DNA from 2 places in the Paraburkholderia sp. J11-2 genome. Region 2 is predicted to be linked to the other one. Evidence: riboswitches for the same ligand, from Rfam matches in the RefSeq annotation. Region 2 holds a riboswitch; the other holds the start of a gene.
What was found. Region 2 has a riboswitch for cobalamin ahead of cobG (precorrin-3B synthase). Riboswitches for the same ligand answer to the same signal wherever they lie in the genome.
Positions count from the first base shown of each region.

Region 1: another riboswitch for cobalamin. It lies ahead of U5A57_RS04255 (TonB-dependent receptor domain-containing protein); the one in region 2 lies ahead of cobG (precorrin-3B synthase).

Region 1 covers NZ_CAJMYY010000002.1:447,428-457,139, forward strand. The annotation lists gene U5A57_RS04245 (hypothetical protein) at 1-225, shown strand, start outside; gene U5A57_RS04250 (hypothetical protein) at 222-1,550, shown strand; gene U5A57_RS04255 (TonB-dependent receptor domain-containing protein) at 1,538-3,469, opposite strand; cobalamin riboswitch at 3,570-3,752, opposite strand; gene U5A57_RS04260 (acid phosphatase) at 3,997-5,958, opposite strand; gene U5A57_RS04265 (MFS transporter) at 6,118-7,701, opposite strand; gene U5A57_RS04270 (DUF305 domain-containing protein) at 8,019-8,414, shown strand; gene U5A57_RS04275 (YncE family protein) at 8,462-9,712, shown strand, end outside.
Region 2 covers NZ_CAJMYY010000006.1:52,811-62,522, forward strand. The annotation lists gene U5A57_RS10295 (vWA domain-containing protein) at 70-594, shown strand; gene U5A57_RS10300 (flagellar brake protein) at 602-1,558, opposite strand; gene U5A57_RS10305 (sensor domain-containing diguanylate cyclase) at 1,817-3,334, shown strand; gene cobJ (precorrin-3B C(17)-methyltransferase) at 3,345-5,057, opposite strand; gene U5A57_RS10315 (precorrin-2 C(20)-methyltransferase) at 5,045-5,776, opposite strand; gene U5A57_RS10320 (precorrin-8X methylmutase) at 5,777-6,403, opposite strand; gene cobG (precorrin-3B synthase) at 6,396-7,793, opposite strand; cobalamin riboswitch at 7,889-8,077, opposite strand; gene cbiE (precorrin-6y C5,15-methyltransferase (decarboxylating) subunit CbiE) at 8,219-9,445, shown strand; gene U5A57_RS10335 (cobalt-precorrin-6A reductase) at 9,442-9,712, shown strand, end outside.

The DNA.
Region 1 (9,712 bases), on a different contig from region 2:
CGCTTGTACCAGATGGATCTTCCCTTGCTGCCTGGCATCGTCGACCAGATCCTGCTCGATATCGGTTTCGGCGACTGGCTGCAGTTCCAGGACGGCTTTGTCGAGAAGTGGAGCGAAACGGATGCGAAGACCGTGTTTCGCGGGCTGATCGAGAAGTTTCTTGTCGGTCTCGCCGACGACAAGGGCACGCTTACCGCCAGCCTCATTTACCGGGAGCTGCAATGAACGACGCCGCAAGGCCCGAACCGGTACCGGTTTCGCAGCTTTCAGTGATGGCAAGGCACATCGACGACCTTGCCGAGCGCGTCTACGCGAAGCTGGTGACCCGCCAGCCCGACGGCAAGTGGACGTTGCACGACCCGGAACTGGTCGCGCAGCGCGTGGCGCGCGAACTGGCCGGGGAAGACCATGAAGAGAGCGCAGCAAAGCGCGAGGCGGCGCAGCCGTCCGACCTGCCGCTTCAGACGCTGGCCGAAGTGTTCCTGCAGTCGGTTGAATTGCTGATGGCCTCGCCGCACGAGCCCGACAGCAAGAGCGCGCTCCTGACGTGGTGCGGAAAATCGCCGGACACTTCGATAGGCGAGTCGGAGCAGATCCGCGTCGACTTGCTGACGACGAGCTGGCTCGGCCTGCATTTCGTGGGGATTCCGTTCAGCATTCCATGGGAGCGGGTGCGCCGCTGGGCCGACGAAGAGGGCGGCGGTTTGCCGAATGGGGCCTGTATTGGCAAGGCGATTGGCGATATCGTACGCGACGCTCGCAAGCACAACGAACGAATGAAGCGCGAGGAAAGCAGTGCCGCTCGCGCCGTGCGGCCAACCGGCGCCGCGCAAACGCCTGCCGAAAACGCGGCTGCGGCCAAGGTTGCCGCGGGGGCGGGCGGCGTAGTGCAGTCGGCGCGCAACCCCGCGCTGATCGTGTTTTCCGGGTTGCCGCTTCTATTGTTTCCCGAATTGCTGCGCGGTGAGCCTCGCGAGGGGTGCACGCCCAACGGGGCGCATATCCTGGGCCGATGCTATGAGCTTCTGCAACTGGTGCTTTATTTGCGGGCCGGGTTCCAGATTCTGTATTGCGTAAAGGAGGACATCGTTGTCGAATGCCTGCGCTTCGTCCATGCGCAACACAACGCTACGCCGACAAAAGAGAGCGCGTGGAAGATATGGCAGCACGCGCTGGAGTGGCTGCAGAATCTGGTTCCTGCGCCAGTGCTCGAACGCCAATACGTGTGCGTGATGGAAGATCCGCTCATGCCTGCGTGCTTCATCAATCACGAGCGCGGGCTCTATACGGTCGAAACGCCGATGGCGAACGAAGACCGGAGCCGCCAGGGCCGCCGGCAGGGCGAAATGCCGCTGCCTGCGAGCTATATGCGTGAGATCCGGCGCTTGCTGTACATCGAACACCTGACGGCAGGTGGCGGGCTGAGCAAGGCGACCAACCTGTTGAGCAAGGACGCCAATTACCACGAAGCGGTCTTCAGGAATATCTGGAGCCGGTGCCAGGCGGAGAACCGCCGTCCAGCCGCTGGCTCCGATCCTCAAAACGTATAAGTGACCTTCCCAAACGCCGTGCGCCCGAGCGTGTTGTACCCGTACGCGGTCACATATTGCCGGTTGAACACGTTCGCGAGCGTGGCCGAAAGCGCGAGATGCGCATTGACCTTGTACGACGCGCGCAGGCTCACCGTCGTCCACGAAGGCAGGTAGATCGTGTTGAGCTGGTCGTCGAACGTCGAGCCGTTATACAGCAGCGAAACGCCGGTGCTGAGCGCGTGGAGCTGGAACTCGTCCCACGTGTGATCCACGCTCAGGCTCACCGTCTGGCGCGGGCGGCGATTGAGCCAGGTCTGGTCGGTCACGTCCTGCGGATTCAGAATCCCCACCGTGAGGCTCACCGGCGTGGACTTGCCGAGCGCGCCCTTGTACGAGAGGTCGAGACCCTGAATGTGCGCGCGGCCCACGTTCACAGGCAGGAAGGTCTGCGAGTTGTACGTGATGAGGTCGTGTACGCGCGTGTCATACACCGCGGCCGTGAACGTGCCGATCGACGTGGTCGCATCGAGCGCCGCCTCGACCGAGTCGCTGCGCTCGGGCAGCAGGTTGGGGTTCGAGTAGCCTGGATAGTACAGGTCGTTGAACGTGGGCAGACGGAACGCATTGCCATACGAAACGCGCGCCGTGTAGACCGGCGTGATCGCCCACGAGAGCGCGACGTTGCCCGTATTGACCGACTCCCCCTGCACGATCTCGTGCCGCCCCGCGAGGAACAGCGTGACGGGCCCGAGCGTCGTGGACTGATGCATCGACACGGCGGAATCGTTGCGTGCGGGCAGGCCGCCCGGCACATCCACAGGCAGAAACGCCAGTTCGCGCGTGTAGTCGTAGGCGAGCTTGGTCTCGCCGTCGAGCGGCATGCCGAAGAGCGTGTGGCCCCTTTCCTGATGCGTGAGCGACGTGGAGGTGGCAAAGCGCGTCGAATCGATCTCGTCGGTCGGGATCGTCGGGTCGTTCGAATAGAGGAACTGACGGTCGGTGGCGTACCCCACCGACTGATCGAACTGCGTGGTCGGCGTGATGTCGAGGTGGAACGCGAGGCCGGTCGTGAGCTGGTTGTCGCGCTGGCGGTCGTTGCCACCCGCGTTGTCGTAGGAGAGATCGGAGCGGTGATAAAGCGCGAAGGTCGAGATCGACCAGTTGTCGTGCGCGTAGCCAAGGCGCGCGTCCAGGTTCTGCGCGTGGTAAGGGTTGCGGCCGGCTTCGTGGCCGTAGGCCCAGGGCTGCGTCGCGTCGATGCCGGCCGTGTTGTAGTCGTGCAGACCCAGCGAATACGTGAGTCCGCTCAACGCGGCAAGCGGCCCGGTCGAGCCGATCGTGCCCGAGGTGCGCACCTGCGTGTCGAAGGTCTTGTTCGAGCCGCCGCCGAACGACACGGTGGTCTGGTTCGGCTGGTTCGACGCATGGCGCGTGAAGAGCTGCACGACGCCGCCCACGGCGTCCGCGCCGAACGAGGCGGCCGCGGGGCCCGAGATCACCTCCACGCGGTCGAACGAGTCCGTCGCAAGATCGCCCCATTCGGCCGTGCCGGTGGTGACGGAGCCCACGCGTATGCCGTCGATGAACACAGCCACCTGGTCCGCCGACGACCCGCGGATGCTCACGCCCGTGTACGACCCAGGCCCGCCGGTCTGCGAGACGGTGACGCCGGGCAGCGTGGCGAGCGCCTGCGCGATACCGGGGTCGATGGGGGAGACGCGGTCGAGGTCGGCGCGCGTGAGCACCTGGGTGGTCGCGTAGCGCTGGTCGAACGATTGCGGCAGATGCTGCGTGTCGCCCACGACGAGGATATTGGGCAGCGTGGTGTCGTCGGTGGTTTGCTGCTGGGCCTGGGCGGGCGATGCGTCGGCGGCATGCGCGGTTTGCCACGCACAGGCGAGCGCGGCGGAAGTCAAAACGAACTGGCGAAACTTCATGATGCGGTGGCTGGAAACAGCGCTTGTTCAGGGCTGTCCTTGCAACGGGCGGCCGCCGCACGGGCGGTGCTTGCGCATTGGGGATCCCCGCCCGCTGCGGCTGCTGGACTCGGCTGATGGCAGGTCTCCTGGCTCGCGGGTCGACGTCCGTTGCCGGCCTTCCCGGTTTCCCAGTGGCCCGCTCTGGCATGGACTCGCCGCTGACAGTTGCGGGGGCAGCCGCAGTCTTGCACTGCGTTCCCTTTTGATCCCGTCGCCGGGAACCATCAGCGCGCAAGGGTAATGGCCGCGCATTGCGCGCGTCAACCTTTGCCGGGTGCGGTGTGGCGAAAACACCCGGTTTGGTCTGCCCCCTGGCGCCACGCGTTGACCGATGGACGTGCGCTGTTATGCGGGTGTCTCACGGCACGCGATCTCGTGCCGTTGACGGAGGGGCGAGAGAGGCGCTTGCGCAAGCCCCGGTGTTCAGTGCATAAAGCACGGCCCCGAACCATTGTGATCCGGGGCCGCTTTCCAGTGTGGCTACATCACGAAGCCGAGAGCTTCACCGCCACGCCGGTCGAAGAATAAACGGGCGTGGCCTTGAAGCCATCCACAGTGACGGTCGCGAACTTGACCGACGCGCCGCTGCCGTCGATCAGGTCGATCGTGTCGCCTGCCTTCGGCGCATAGCCGTTCACGAACTTCACGTGCAGCGTGCCGCCCGCCACCGTGAGCTGGCCGCCCACGCGCAGGCGTCCGCCGCCGTTGCCGTCGATGTCGAGTTCGAGCGTCGTGCTGTCGAGCTGCGTGTACTTGCCCGCTACCGTCAACGGCGCGGCCGCCGCGACGGTCACGCTGCCGCCGGAGCCCACGTACACATCGCCGTTGCCGAACGCCGTGGCCGACGCGGCCGCGAGCACGCCGCCGCTCACCTGCGAGCCGCCCGTGTAACTGTTGTTGCCCGCGAGCGTGAGCGTGCCGCTGCCCTGCAGCGTGAGCTTGCCCGAGCCGGCAATGTCGTTGCGCCAGGTGTCGGCGGCGTTGAAGCCGCCCTGGCTTGCGTCCATTGCGACGATCACGTTGCCGTTGAATGCGCCATAACCATCGGCAGCACTAAACATGTTCAGACGGCCCCAGCCTTCGGAGTCGTCCATGACCGGATAGCCCGAGACGACTTCGGTCGTCTTCAGCACGACGCGGCGCTGGTTGGCGCTCAGATACGGGAAGCGCGTTTCGAGCAGCACCTCGGCGCCCTTGGGTACGACAGGCGGCGCTTCGGTCGATTCGATCTGGCTGAAGCCGAACGTCATGCGGCGCGCGAATTCCGTCTTGTTGGTCGCATAGTCGGCGAAGCGGTCAGTCGCGCTCGTGCCCGAATGCGCGAAGGTCGAGAAGGTCGTGGTGCTCGTGCCGGTTGCCTGTTCGAGCGCGCTGTGCGCTTGCGCGTAGGCCGTGTTCTTGAGCGTGGCGTTCGCGGGGTCGTAGAGATTCGCGGCCGTGGCGGCCAGCGCGAACATGCGTCCGCCGATCACGTCGAGCGGCGAATGCATGCCCGCAAGAATGCGGTTCTCGCCGAGTTCGAGGCCGCGGCTCGCCATTTCCTGGTAACGCTCGGGCACGAGGTAGGCCATCGTCATCGCGTCGCGCATGGCTTCGGCTTCATGGCCGCTGATGAAGCCGCCGTCGGTCGAAGGCGTCGTGCTGATCGCCGGCACGAGCGTGGGGTCGACCACGACGCTCGTGCTCCAGCGGAATGGCCGCGCGTATTTGTAGAAGCGCTTGGCGGGTTCGGTCGAGGCGTTGTTGCCCATGGTGTTGAGCAGGTCCACCACCTTGCCGAACGTCGCGTTGCTCGTGCTGCCCACGCCCGTGTTGTTGCCCGAGTCGTTGTAGAGCGTGGTGGTTGCGTCAGCGGGAATCGACGTGATGCTCGTGGTTTGCTGCGCGGCCGCGCGCCAGGCGGCGGTGAGCGGGCCCATGCCGTCGGTCACGCTGTAGCCCTTGCCGCGGCGGTCGTCGTAGTAGGCGGCGTCCGCTTGCGCCTGGGTGCGCTGTGTCGTTGCGCTCACAACGTACTGGATGTTCGCGTTCAACACGGTGCTGTTGAGAATCGTGCCGTTGGGCGTGCCGTCGGTGGGCACGCCCGTCCATGTGGACTGCACGACTGCGGGGAACGTGCCGTTGGCGGGGGCGGAAACGCCTGCGTCCACGAGCAGCGTGAGCGGCTGCCACAGATCGAGAAAGCGCGCCACCACGCGCACGCCCGCGTTGGTCGCGAGCGTGGCGTAGCGCGCGTCGCCGCGCTGGTTGGTCGCGATGTTGTCGACGAAGGCGGGCACGTCGGGAATCGGTGCGTTGTCCACGAAGCCGGGGTCGGCGGGCGGCGCGGGGATGACGGCGGTGCTGGCGGGGTCGCTATTGCCGCCGCCGCAGGCGGTTAGTGCAGCAATGCTGGTAAGCACTGCCAGGTAGAGTGGCAGCGCAATTCGGTGGTGTGATGCGGACATGCTGAGGGCTCCGTCGTCGTGGTTGATGCTGTGTGGTGATGGCAGACTGACGGCGGCGAATTATGCTTACCCTCGATTACTCCCTAATTACCAAATTATTACGTCTATGTTAAACGGTAATTGAAATGAAATGCGGGTGAAATAATGTTCGGGGTTCATTTACGGCCGCGCCTCGAGATACCCCACCTGTACCGGCGGCACGAACCACGCGAGACACAGGCCGGCGAGCGCGGCGATGGCGGCAACAACGAGGCCCATGTGGATCGAATCCACGAGCGCGCTGCGCGCCGAGCTCATCATCGCGTCGCCGGCGTGCCCGGCGCTCACGAGGCGACTGATCAGCGCGGCCTGGTCGGCGCGGTCCACGAGCAGTTCGGGACTCGCAAACGACTTGAACCACTGCGTTGCCTGGTACGAGTCCAGCGAGCGATTCACGCCCATGGTGTAGAGGTGCCCGAGCAGTGCGCCGGTCATCGCCGTGCCCAGCATGCCGCCGAAAGTGCGCAGCGATTGCAGCATCGCCGTGGCGGCGCCGAGATGGTCGCGCGACACGATTTGCTGCGAGCAGACCGTGAGGCTCGTACCCACGAGGCCCAGGCCGAGGCCGCTCGCGCCCATGCACGCCATCCACACGAGATGCGGCTCGTTGCCTCGCAGCACGACCACCGCGAGGCTCGCGAAGGCGGACAGTGCGAAGCCGATGTAGAGGATCGCGTTGGCGCGCCGGATACGCGTGACCACGCGGTTGTTCACGAAACTGCCCACTGTCGTGCCGAGCAGGAGCGGCGTGATCAGCATGCCCGAGGCGCGCGGTGACATCGCGTAGCCGCCCTGGAACAGCAGCGGCACGTAGAAAACGAGCGAGAACAACGCGAACCCGCCAAGCACCGACATCGCAAAGAGCGGACCGAGCTTGCGATCGAGCAGCATGTCCACGGGGATGATCGGGTAGCCCATGCGCTTTTCCCAGAAGAAAAGCGTTAGCGAAAAGACCAGCACGATCACTGCGAGCACGATCGTCGTCGTCGTCCATCCTTGTTTCGGCCAGAGCTCGATCACGAGTTGCAGCGCGCCAAATGTAACAGCGACGACGCAAGCGCCGAGCCAGTCGAGGCGCAGCCTCGCCCCTTCGCGCGCATGGTGCAGATGCGGCAGGAAAGCATGCACGAAGAACAGCGCCAGCAGACCCACCGGCACGTTGACGAAGAACACGAGCCGCCAGCTTCCGTGCTGGGTCAGCATGCCCCCGAGCGTGGGTCCGACCATGTTCGCAATGCCAAACGCGGACGTGACGAATACCAGCCAGCGCAGGCGTAGCCTCGGATCGGGGAACAGGTCGGCGACGGTCGCAAAGACTGTCCCCATCATGATGCCGCCGCCAATACCTTGCAGGCCGCGCGCGAGCACGAGAAACAGCATGTTGGTCGCCATGCCGCAGAGCACCGACGCGACGGTGAAAAGAAGAATGGCGGCGAGCATGAAGGGCTTGCGGCCGAACAGATCGCCCAGACGCCCGAAGATCGGAATGGTGATGACGGAGGCAAGCATGTAGGCCGTCGCGACCCATGCATAGAGTTCGAAGCCCTTGAGTTCCGCAACGATGCGCGGCAACGCGGTGCCGACAATGGTCTGGTCGAGCGCGATCAGCATCGACACCGACGCGACGCCGAGCATCGCCAACACCGACTCGCGAAACGGCAGCAGTTGCCGTCCTTGATCTTGAAGCCCGATGCCTGCGGCCATGGAATGCTCCTCGCCGCTCTGAAGCGGCCAATCTGCTGTGCGGTGCCCGGCAAAAAGCGAGTGAGTCGGGCCTGCGCGTGCGACCTTCATTCGATGTGCATTGATGGTACGCCCGCCTACGCGAACTTGACGGTACGAACACGCGTTTGGCGGCGGTTATTCCACTCGGCCGGCCAGGGCCTGGAAGCCGCAAAGCGTTTGACAACGTTTCGCGGCGCGACAATCTGCAGTGCAAATTTGGTCCGCATGGAGTAAATCGGCTAGTGCGCTGTTTGCCTTCACGTCGAATACGATTCGACCGATACGGAGGGGACGTCATGAACGCTGCAATTCGACTCGTTTTACGAGCAACGGTGTGCGGTGCGGCCGTGCTTTCCCTGGCCGGTCTATGCGCGGCGCCCTCGAGTGACGCGGGACCTTCCCGCAACCGCGAAGAAGGCCTGTTTTTATCAGAGAACGACGCGGCCATGACGAAGATGATGGCCGGGATGGCGGCGAAGCCCACAGGCGATATCGACCGCGATTTCGTCGCAACGATGATTCCACACCACCAGGGCGCGATCGACATGGCCATGGCGGAACTGCGGCACGGACACAACGAACAGCTGCGCAGGATCGCTCAGGAGATCGTGGTCGAGCAACAGCAGGAGATCGTCGCCATGCGCCTCGCGGTGCATGACTCGATCGCTGCGTCCGCTCCGATGTCCCACTGACCCACGCGCGTCACGACGCAGGAGACAACGCCATGAAATACATCACCATGAAGTACAACCTCGTTGTTGGCGCGGGCATGGTCGCCGCATCGCTTGTTGCATCAACGCTCGCCGAAGCGGGGCAGGTGCCCGGATCGCTCGCAGCTGCCGATATTCCAGTCAGCCATCGGGACCGCGTCTATTCGTCTGATCAGTTTTCGAACACCGTATCGGTCATCGATCCCGCCGCCAATCGTCTGATCGGTGTCATTCGGCTCGGGGAGCCGACTCCGGCCAACTTCAGCCCGCTGTATCACGGTCAGTTGCTCGTGCACGGTATGGGCTTTTCTCCCGATCACCGCACACTCGCCATTGTTTCCATCGGCTCGAATTCGGTGACGTTCATCGATACGCAAACCAATTCGGTCAGGCACGTGACCTATGTGGGCCGTTCGCCGCACGAGGCTTTTTTCACGCCAGACGGCAATGAGGTGTGGGTGACCGTGCGCGGCGAGAATTACGTCGATGTGCTCGATGGCAAGACCTTCGAAGAGAAGACGCGCATCGTCGTGCCAGCCGGGCCGGGCATGCAGATCTTCTCGCCGGACGGAAAGTACGGGTATATCTGTTCGTCGTTCAACCCGGAGACCGATGTCGTTTCGGTTGCCGATCACCAGATCGTGGCGAAGGTCACGCAGGCGAGCCCGTTCTGCCCGAACATCGCGGCTACACCGGATGGCAGGCAGGTCTGGTTCACGCTCAAGGATGTGGGCAAGACCCAGGTGTTCGACGCGCGCCCGCCGTTTGCGCCGCTGAAAACGCTCGACACGGGACCGATCACCAATCATGTGAACATCGTGCAGAACGCTCACGGCATGTTTGCGTACGTCACGGTGGGCGGCCTGAACCAGATCAAGGTGTTCCGTACCGACGACTTTTCGCAGGTGGCGACCATCGCCGTTGGCAGCCTGCCGCATGGCATCTGGCCGTCCGGCGATGGCACGCGTGTCTACGTGGGCCTCGAAAACGGCGATGCGATGACGGCAATCGACACGCTGACCAACAAGGTCATCGCCACGGTGCCGGTCGGCCAGGCGCCACAAGCCGTGGCGTATGTGCCCGACGCCGTGCCGCAGGGCGATGGCACGGCCAACACACAGCCGCTTGGCGCGGCGGGCGAGGCGACGCACGTGTCGCTGATTCCGGTGGGTGGCGCGCCCGCCGGACAGGGCGGTGCGCCCACTTCGGTGGCGTTGTTCGATCAGGGCTTGCTGCAGGTGCTGCAGGCGGCGGTCACCGGGCTGCAGGCAGGGCAGCCG
Region 2 (9,712 bases):
GCGCAAGTCGCAAAGCATGGCGCGCGCATTGCCTGGCCGCCCACGCTCGCAGTCAAACGCGCAGGATCGTTGCAAGCGCAACATTTCCGCTTTGCCAAACGCAAGACGGGTTCCGGCGCGCTCCATTGTTTCGTGCTGGACTGCTCGGCCTCCATGCTCGCGCGCGGTCAACTCGCGCTTGCCAAGGGTTTGTTGATCGCACTGTTCGACCGCGCTCGCGCCGAGCGGGTGGAAGTGGCGTTGATCGCTTTCGGCGGCGCGGCCGCCGAACTGCGTTTCGGGCCCGCAGTACCGCGCTGGTGGAACGAGCGCTGGATCGAGCCGATTGGCGGGGGCGGCGGCACGCCGCTGGAAACGGGCATTGGCCGCGCGGCGCGCGTGCTGGAGACGGTGGCACGGCGTGACCCGGCGCGCGCGCGCCATCTCTGGCTCTTCAGCGACGGCCGCACGACGCAGTGGCCCGCGCGGCCGCGTCATGCCGATCACGTCACGGTAATCGATTGCGAACTGGGCGCGCTGCGCGTGGGGCGCTGCGAGGCGCTCGCGCAGGCATGGGCCGGCGAGTGCCTGGACGCTCAGGCGCTGCTCGCGTGAGCGAGCGCTAGCGCACGCTGCCGGTCCAGTACAGCACGTCGTCCTGACGATCGAATACGTAGACTTTCATTGCCATCTGCTCGGCGGGCGTGAGGCGGTCGAGTTCGAGACCGAGCGTCGTGTGCGCGGGGTCGCCCGTTTCCGCCTGCACGTTGCGGATGACCGCGGTGGTTTCGATCGCTGTATCGTTCTCGCCGGAGCGTAGTTGAAATGCGACGCGCAACCGCTCGCCAACCTTGCCGAGTGCCCACGCCGCGCTCACCGAAAGCCCGAGCGCGCTGATGCCGCGTGCAAGCGCCACCCCGTCATAAGCCGCGCCTTCTTCGCCGATACCGTAGCGCACGGGAAATTGCGCGCGCACGCGAATCGAGCGGCGCTCGCGCAGGCGGCGGATGTTGGCGGGCTTCGAAAGCACGAGGTAGTCGAGCGGCGACTGGCTGAGCGCATGCACGGTGCATACGAAGCGAAAGACGGCCTGGCTCGCAATCGCGACGATCTCCACGTTTTCGCCGGGCGTGACGGCGATGGGGCGGCCATCGACATAGGGTGTGGTCACAAAGAGCGCCTCATTCGGCGCGAAGCCGATCAGGCGGCACGGGTGCATGGGTGCGCCGCTCGCGCCCATCTGCGGGCGCAGGCCCGTCAGCGCGCCGATGGTCAAATGCATGTCGCGCGTGGTGGCGGCCGGCTCGCCGGCATTGGCCATGCCCGCCGCGCTTTGCGGTGCAACCTCGAGCCTTTCCATGTCGCCGCGATGCGGCGCGAAGTGCTGGAACAGAAAGGTGCGCTCCGCTTCGCCCACCAGCACCGCGCCGGCCTCGAGCAGCAGGGCGCCGTCGTGATCGACGACAGGCCAGGCGAGCGGCTCGCCTACCGGCATGGCGTCCGGCGTGAGCGCGGCAGCTTCGATTGCGGTGGCGGCGTCGCTGGCTTCGGCTTGAGCTTCAGGGGTCGGGTGGGTCATCGGCGCAGGGTGGTCGGTGAGCGGTTCGCGTCGCGAATTGACATCGCGGGTTCAACTGGTTTACGGCGCTGCGGCAGGGAAATTGAGTGCGTGCCGCGATTCGAAGGCAGTTTCGCGAGGCGCAGTATGATGAATCCCGAATGCAATCTGTAATCGGCCGGCAAACGTGGCAACTCTCACGAGCGGAGCAAGAGGAAGCGCCTCATGGAGTTCTGGAAACGATGTTTGCGAATCCCCAGTCGATGGAATCGGGCGCTCATGCAGTGGGTCGGGAGCCATCCGTTCATCGTCGGCACGATGGGCTCGCTCGTCGGCGCGGCCATCGTGGCGATCGTGCTGGTGGGGTTGATGCAGCAGCGCACGCAGGCCATCGTCAGCACGCAACACAATTCGGCCGCGCTCGTTTCGCTGATGTCGAATGACCTCGAGGCGAATTCCAGCATTTACGACCTGTTGCTGCTCGACGCCGCAGATAGCGCGCGGGACCCGCGCACGCAAAGTCTCCCGCCCGACATTCGCCGCAAGCTGCTGTTCGGCCGCGTGGCGACCGGCGCTTATCTCGACGACGCGTTCTACGTCGACGAGTACGGCCATATCGTCGAATCGCAGGACGGCCGCGCGTATCCAGGCGTCAATCTCGCCGACCGGGACTATTTCACTGCGCAGCGCGAGCGCTCGGTCGGCATGTTTCTTTCGGACCCGATTCGCTCGCGGGTGCGCGACGGCCACTATTCGATTGCGATCTCGCGCCGGGTGACTGAGCACGATGGTTCGTTTGGCGGCATCGTGATGCTCACGCTGCGGCTCGCGTACTTTCAGCAATTGTTCGACCGGATCGACGTCGACTCCAAAGGCAGTGCTTTCATCATGCTGGGCGACGGGACCATGCTCGCGCACCGCCCCTATTCGGACTACGAAGTGGGCGCGCAGGTCGGCGAGCTGGATTACATCCAGCCGATGCTGAAAACGAGCGACGGCTCGTTCATTGCCGCGGGCGAGGACGACAAGGTCCAGCGCATCTATACGTTCAAGCGCGTGCCGCACACGTCGCTCATCGCGGTCGTCGCGCCTTCCGTGGACGGCGCGCTCGCCGCATGGCATCAGCGCCTGCGCATCTATGTGCCGATGGCGTTGATCTTCGGCGCGCTCATCGCCGCTTCGTCGTGGCTGCTCGCATTGTCGATGCGCGCGCGGCTCGCCACGCAAAAGGAGTTCGAGCGTCTCGCGGTCACCGACGCGCTGACGAGCCTCTACAACCGGCGCGCACTCGACTTGCGTATCGAAACCGAATGGCAGCACGCGAGACGCGCGGGCGAACCGCTCTCGGTGCTCTTCGTCGACATCGACAAGTTCAAGCTGTTCAACGACTTTTATGGGCACGCGGAGGGCGACAAGGTGCTCGCCGCCGTGGCTCGCGCGATACGCGAGGCCTGCCGCCGCGGAACGGACATGGTCGCGCGCTACGGCGGCGAGGAGTTCGCCGTGGTCCTGCCGGCCACGCCTTTCGATGGCGCCGTGAAGATTGCGGAAGGGGTGCGCCAGCAAGTGGCGGCGCTGGGAATCGTGCACGAGCACAGCGAATACGGCACGCTGACCGTGAGCATCGGCTGCGCCACCTGCGTGCCGCGCGAGCGCACGGGCGCGCAGGCGCTGCTGCGCGCCGCCGACGCCGAGCTGTACGCGGCGAAGCAGGCGGGGCGCAACCAGGTGAAGGCGCGCGAATTCGAGGGCGCGCCGCCCGACCCGCGCGACGCGCTACCCACCTTGAAGGCGTGAGCACGCCTTTTTATTCGGCATCCTCACGATACCAGCGCGGCGTATAAATCCACTCGCCGCCGTCGCCGCGCGAGAACCCGCGTGTGGCCGAGGAGCCGACGATCACCATCGTGCGCATATCGACGTCCGACGAACGCAGTTCGCCCAGCGTCGTCGCGCGCAGCGTTTGCGCGGGGCGGCCCACGTCGCGGCCCAGCACCACGCGCGTGAGCGGCGCGCGCACGCTGCGCACGATGTCCAGCGCGCGATCGAGTTGCCATGGCCGCGCGCGCGAGATGGGGTTGTAGAACGCCATCACGAGATCGGCCTGCGCCGCATGCAGCAGGCGCTTTTCGATCACCGCCCACGGCTTCAGGTTGTCGGAGAGCGACAGCATGCAGAAGTCGTGGCCGAGCGGCGCGCCAATCTGCGCCGCTGTGGCGAGCGCCGCGGAAACGCCCGGCACGATCGCCAGCTCGACGGCATGCCAGCGCGGGTCGTCGGCGCCTTCGAGCGCTTCGAGCACGGCGGCCGCCATGGCGAACACACCGGGGTCGCCCGACGAGACCACGGCCACGCGCCGCCCCTCGCTCGCCATCTCGAACGCGTGGCGCGCGCGCTGCAGCTCTTCGCGGTTGTCGGTGGCATGGCGCTGCTGGTCTGCGCGCAACGGTCCCGCCATCTCCACATAGGTTGCGTAGCCGACGATATCGGTTGCGTCGTCCAGCGCGGCGCGCGCGGCGGGCGTAAGCAGATCGGCGCGGCCGGGCCCGAGGCCCAGCACCGTGAGCTTGCCGCGCGAGCGGCCCAGCGCGCGTGGATCGAGCGGCGCGGCGGCGCAGGCCAGCGCGATGCCGTCTTCGTTCGGCGCGTAGCGCTCGACGTCTGCAGCAAGGTTGAGCGCCGCGAGCGTGGCTTGCGGCGTGGGCTCCGCGCTTTCGACGAAGCGCAGCGGCACGCCGAGTTCGGTTGCCGCCAGCGCGAGCGATGCGTCGCACATGTGAGCAGACGGGGCGGCAAGCGCCGCAAGCGCGAGCGGCGCGAGGCCGTGCGCATGGAGCGCGCGCCGCACGCCTTCTGCAAGCGCCTCTTGCGGCGCGCCCACGGCCGCCACGATGCTGCGCGGATGAATCACAAGGTCGTCGGGGCTGCCGTTCCAGGCGTGCGCGCTCACGCGTATGGCATGACTGGCCGCTGCGTCGCGCGGCAGATCGACGCTCTCCAGCCACGGCGCCTCACCGTCCACGCGTGTCGTTGCGCCCGCAAGCAGATCGGAGACGAAACGCTTGCCTTGCGCGAGGCTCGCGAGCGCATAGCCCGCGGGCGGATTGAGCAAACAGGTGCCGAATCGCAGTTCGCCGCTCGTGGTGATGGCGGGCGCGACCGCGAGCGCCGCGCCAATTTCGCGCGCCATCACGTTCACGCCGGTCAGTCCGCCGAGCAGGGGCACGACGGCGCTGCCGTCCTCGGCGAGTGCGAGCACCGGCGGCTCCGCGCCCTTGTTGGCCAGCAGCGGCGCGAGGCACCGGATCACGATGCCCGCCGCGCACAGCGCGACGATGGGCATGCCGCGCGTATAGCATTCGCGCAAATGCGCGCCAAGCTCGCTGAACGCGACATCGCCTTCCACGCGGCCTTGCAGCGCATGGATTTTCGCGCCCGCGTAGAGCGCCTGCACGCGCCGCGCGGTGGCCAGCGCGCCGGGCCCGAGAATGACGATGGCGGGCGGCGTCACGACTGCCATTTCACCCCCGGCACGACGAGCAGCGAGAAGTAGGGCGAAGCCATCGGATCGACGTCGTCGAGCGGGACGATGCGCTGGTTCGCCATCGTTGCGCGCTCGACATACAGCGCGCGATGCGCGAGACCCAGCTCGCCCAGCACGCGGCGCACCTTGTCGAAGTTGCGGCCCAGTTTCATGATGACGGCGGCGTCCGCGTCGGCCAGCCGCCGGCGCAATTCGCCCTCGGGCAGCACGCCCGACAGCACGGCGAGGCTCTGGTTGCGGTAGACGAGCGGCACGCCCAGCACCGCCGCGCCGCCCAGCATCGAGCACACGCCAGGCACGACTTCGGCTTCGTAGCGCGCGGCGAGCCGGTCGTGAAGATACATGTACGAGCCGTAGAAGAACGGATCGCCTTCGCAGATCACGGCCACGTCACGGCCGGCGTCGAGATGGCGCGACAGCATTTGCGCGGCGCCGTCGTAGAAGTCGGCGATGATCGCCTCATACGAGAGCGGCGGTTCGAGCGCCTCGGTCGTCACGGGGTACACGAGCGGCAGGCGTTCCTGCTCCGCTTCGAGATGGGCCTCGACAATGCCGAACGCATTGCCTTTCTTGCCCTTCGCGACAAAATACGCGACGACGGGTGCCGCCTTGAGCAGGCGCACGGCTTTGAGCGTGAGCAGTTCGGGGTCGCCGGGGCCGACGCCGATGCCGTGCAGACGTCCTTTGCGGGTCATTTATTCGGTCTCCGAAGCGAGTGCGTTGACGGCGGCGGCGGCCATCGCGCTGCCGCCACGGCGACCATGCACGACGACGAAGGGCACGCCGTGATTTTCGGCGGCGAGCTGCGCCTTGGACTCGGCCGCGCCGACAAAGCCCACGGGAAAGCCGAGGATGAGCGCGGGCAGCGGCGCGCCGGCGGCGATCATGTCGAGCAGGTGAAAGAGTGCGGTGGGCGCATTGCCGATCGCCACGACGCTGCCTGCAAGATGCGGCCGCCAAAGTTCGAGCGCGGCGGCCGATCGCGTATTGCCAAACTCGCGTGCGAGCGTGGGCACAGCGGGGTCGTCGAGCGTGCAGATGACGGCGTTGTTCGCGGGCAGGCGTGCGCGCGTGACGCCGTATGCGACCATTTTCGCGTCGCAGAGAATGGGCGCGCCGCCTGCGAGCGCGTTGCGGCCCGCCGTGCCCGCGCCTGCGGAAAACGCGAGGTCGGCGGCGACGTCCACCATGCCGCAGGCGTGGATCACGCGTACGGCGAGTTTTTCCAGGTCGGCGGGAATGCGCGAGAGGTCGGCTTCGGCGCGGATCGTCGCGAACGATTCGCGATAGATCGCCTGGCCGTCGCGGATGTAATCAGACATCTTGGGTACTCCGGGGCCGCTGCGCGAGTGCGAGCGCAGCCGCTTCGATCGTCAGGTTGCGCGCGACGAGCTGGCCAAAGCGCTGGCCGAAGCCGCTTTGCGTGTCGTCGCGCTGGTAAAGGTCGTAGTGGTCCGGCTCGCTGGCGAGCAACGTGAACGGCGCGCAATGAGCGGCCGCGCAGGAGCGTTCGCAGCCGCTCAGGTGCGCTTGCGCGCCGGGCGGCAGCAGGGCGGCGAGACGCTGTGCGTCGGCTTTGGTGTCGGCGCGGCTTTTGGCGCACCCCGCCGAGCCCGTGCAGGCGATCAGGCGCGCGAACGGATCGGCGCGCGAGACAATGAGGCCGAGCGCGTGCAGCCGTTCGAGCGCGCCGGTCATGGCGCGCGCGGGCACGTTAGGCAGCAGCAGGCCTTGCCATGGCGTCACCCGCAGCGTCGCATCGCCCGAGTCTTGCGCGAGCGCGGCGAGCGCGCGCAGCGTATGCGCGTCGATGCGGCCGAGCGCGGGCTGCGCGCCTACGTAGCCACTGCCGTCGACGTGCAGCGCGTGCGCGCCCAGTCGCAAGCCGGCAGGACTCGGCTCGCGACGCCACGCGTGCAGCGCGGCGTCGTCACGCATCAGCGCGAAGCCGCCATGATCGCGCGCGCGTTGCAGCAGCGCATCGAGTGAGTGTGCGGCGAGCACGTCACGCATGCGCGTTGCGTCTGCGCCCGCGAGATCGAGGAACGCATGGAGCAGCGCACGTATCGATGCGCAAATATTTTCGGTCGCGAGCGTGCCGATTGGCTGTGCCGTGGGGCACCCTGCGAGGCCCAGTGCAAAGCGCACGGTCGCGCCGTGCGGCAACGCGGCGAGCCAGATGTCGTGCGGATGCCCGAGCATCGCCATGCGCTCGCCGCCGTCCAGTTGCAGCGCGAACTTGGGCGAGAGCGCGGCGAAACGCGCTTCGCGCTGCATCATGTCGATGAGGGCTGCGGCGAGCACCGTTGTGTCGCACAAAGCCTCAGGGTCAACGCCCGCGAGCGGGCTCAGCATCACGTTGCGCAATTCGTCGGCGGCGCACGCGTGCTCGACCGGGCTCGCGGCGTCGATGCCGGCGGGCCCGAGGCCCGCACCGATCAGCGCGGCGCTCAACGCGGCCTCCTCGCCCACGCGTACGCCGCGAATCTGCACGTTCGCGCGATTGGTCAGTTCGAGCACGCCGCCGGCATGCGCCAACGCGGCGTCGGCGAGGGCGCGCGCCCGCGTGGCGCTCAGCACGCCGCCGGGCAGGCGGATGCGGCACAGGCCGCCGTCGCGCGCCGCGACCACGCGCACGAGCCCCGGGCACGCCGAGGGGCGGAGCACGGCCAATGCAGCAGCGGGCGAGACGGGCTTCGTTTCGTGTTTCAAGGGAATACCGGGTAAGCATCGCGCGGGAGCGGCGCGCTGCCCGCACGTGAGGCGGGAAACGGCAGCGGTATCGGTACACCCCGCCCGATATGGGTTCGCACGAACAGTCGGCCGGCAGGTCTCCTGGCTCGCAGGTCGTGGACCGCATCGGCCTTCCCGGTAAAACCAGTGGCTCGGGTGGATGCGGTCTCGCTGCTTACAGTCGCGGGGGCGGCCACAGCTTGCTGTGTTCCCTGTTTGCGATCCGGAGTTAGCGCTTCAGCGCTGACTCCGGCCTCATACAAAGTGCCTTAAAGGCGCCGGCGGACACGGTATTATGCCCGTTTTCGCGCGCGCTCCGCCCGGCAATCGGGTTGCGGGCCGCCGGTGGCGCAGGGAAACAGGCGACAAACCAGGCAACAAAGCAAGCAAAAGCGGGAGAACGAATGCAGGGCACGCAGGCATGGCTGACGGTGGTGGGCATAGGCGACGATGGCTACGCGGGCCTCGGGCGCGACGCGCGGCGCGCGCTGTTCGACGCTGCCGTCGTGACGGGCGGCGAGCGCCATCTTGCGATGCTGCCCTCGCGCGTGCGCGCGCGCCGCGAAGCGTGGCCGCAGCCGTTCAGCGTCGAGGCGCTGCTCGCGCATCGCGAGTCGAATGCGCCCGTATGCGTGCTCGCGAGCGGCGACCCCATGCTGTTCGGCGTGGGCGCGACGCTCGCGCGCCGTGTGGCACCCGGTGAAATGCGCGTGCTGCCTGCGCCTTCGTCGCTCTCGCTGGCGGCGGCGCGTATGGGCTGGGCGTTGCAGGATACGGCGATGGTCTCGCTCGTCGGCCGACCGCTCGATGCGCTGCGCCGCCATCTCTACGCGCGCTCGCGCGTGCTGGCGTTGAGCGCGGACGGGCGCACGCCCGCGGCGCTTGCCGCGCTGCTTGCGGAAGCGGGCTTCGGCGCCACGCGTCTTGCCGTGTTCGAGCATCTGGGCGGCCCGCTCGAGCGCCGCATCGAAGGCCGCGCCGATGCGTGGCACGTCGACGAAACCGCGGCGCTCAACCTCGTCGCGTTCGAATGCGAAAGCGATGTTGCGAATGCGCCTGCGCACGGCTGGACGCTCACGCCGGGCCTTCCCGACGACGCCTACCGCCACGACGGCCAGCTCACGAAGCGCGACGTGCGCGCGCTCACGCTCGCGCGCCTCGCGCCGACGCCCGGCGCGTTGCTCTGGGACGTGGGGGCGGGCAGCGGCTCGATCGGCATCGAATGGATGCGCTCGCATGCCGCTTGCCGCGCGATAGCAATCGAGGCGCACGCCGAGCGTCAACGCTTCATCGAACACAATCGCGCCGCGCTGGGCGTGCCGGGTTTGCAACTCGTCGCGGGCCGCGCGCCCGAAGCGCTCGCGGGACTCGCCACGCCCGACGCCGTCTTCATCGGCGGCGGCGTGACCGTCCCCGGCGTGCTGGACGCGTGCTGGGCGGCGCTCGCGAGCGGCGGCCGGCTCGTCGCGAACGCGGTGACGCTGCAAAGCGAAGCGGTGCTCGTGACGTGGCGCGCGCAGCATGGCGGCACGCTCACGCGTATCGGCATTGGCGAGGCGCAGCCGCTTGGCGGTTTCGATACCTGGCGTCAAGCGTTGCCGGTCACGCTCTACGAGGCGGTGAAGCCATGACCGCGCGCATCCTGCTGCTGGGCGGCACCGGCGATGCGCTGGCGATCGCGCGCACGCTTGGGCACCAGCACGTGTACTCGCTCGCGGGCCTTGGCCGCGTGCCCGCCGATCTCGGCTGCGCGGTGCGTGTGGGTGGCTTCGGCGGGGCAGAAGGGCTCGCGCGTTTTCTCGCCGATGAAGCCATCGCGCTCGTTGTCGACGCCACGCATCCTTACGCCGCGCAGATCAGCGCCAACGCGGCGCGCGCCTGCGCTGCGGCACAGGTGC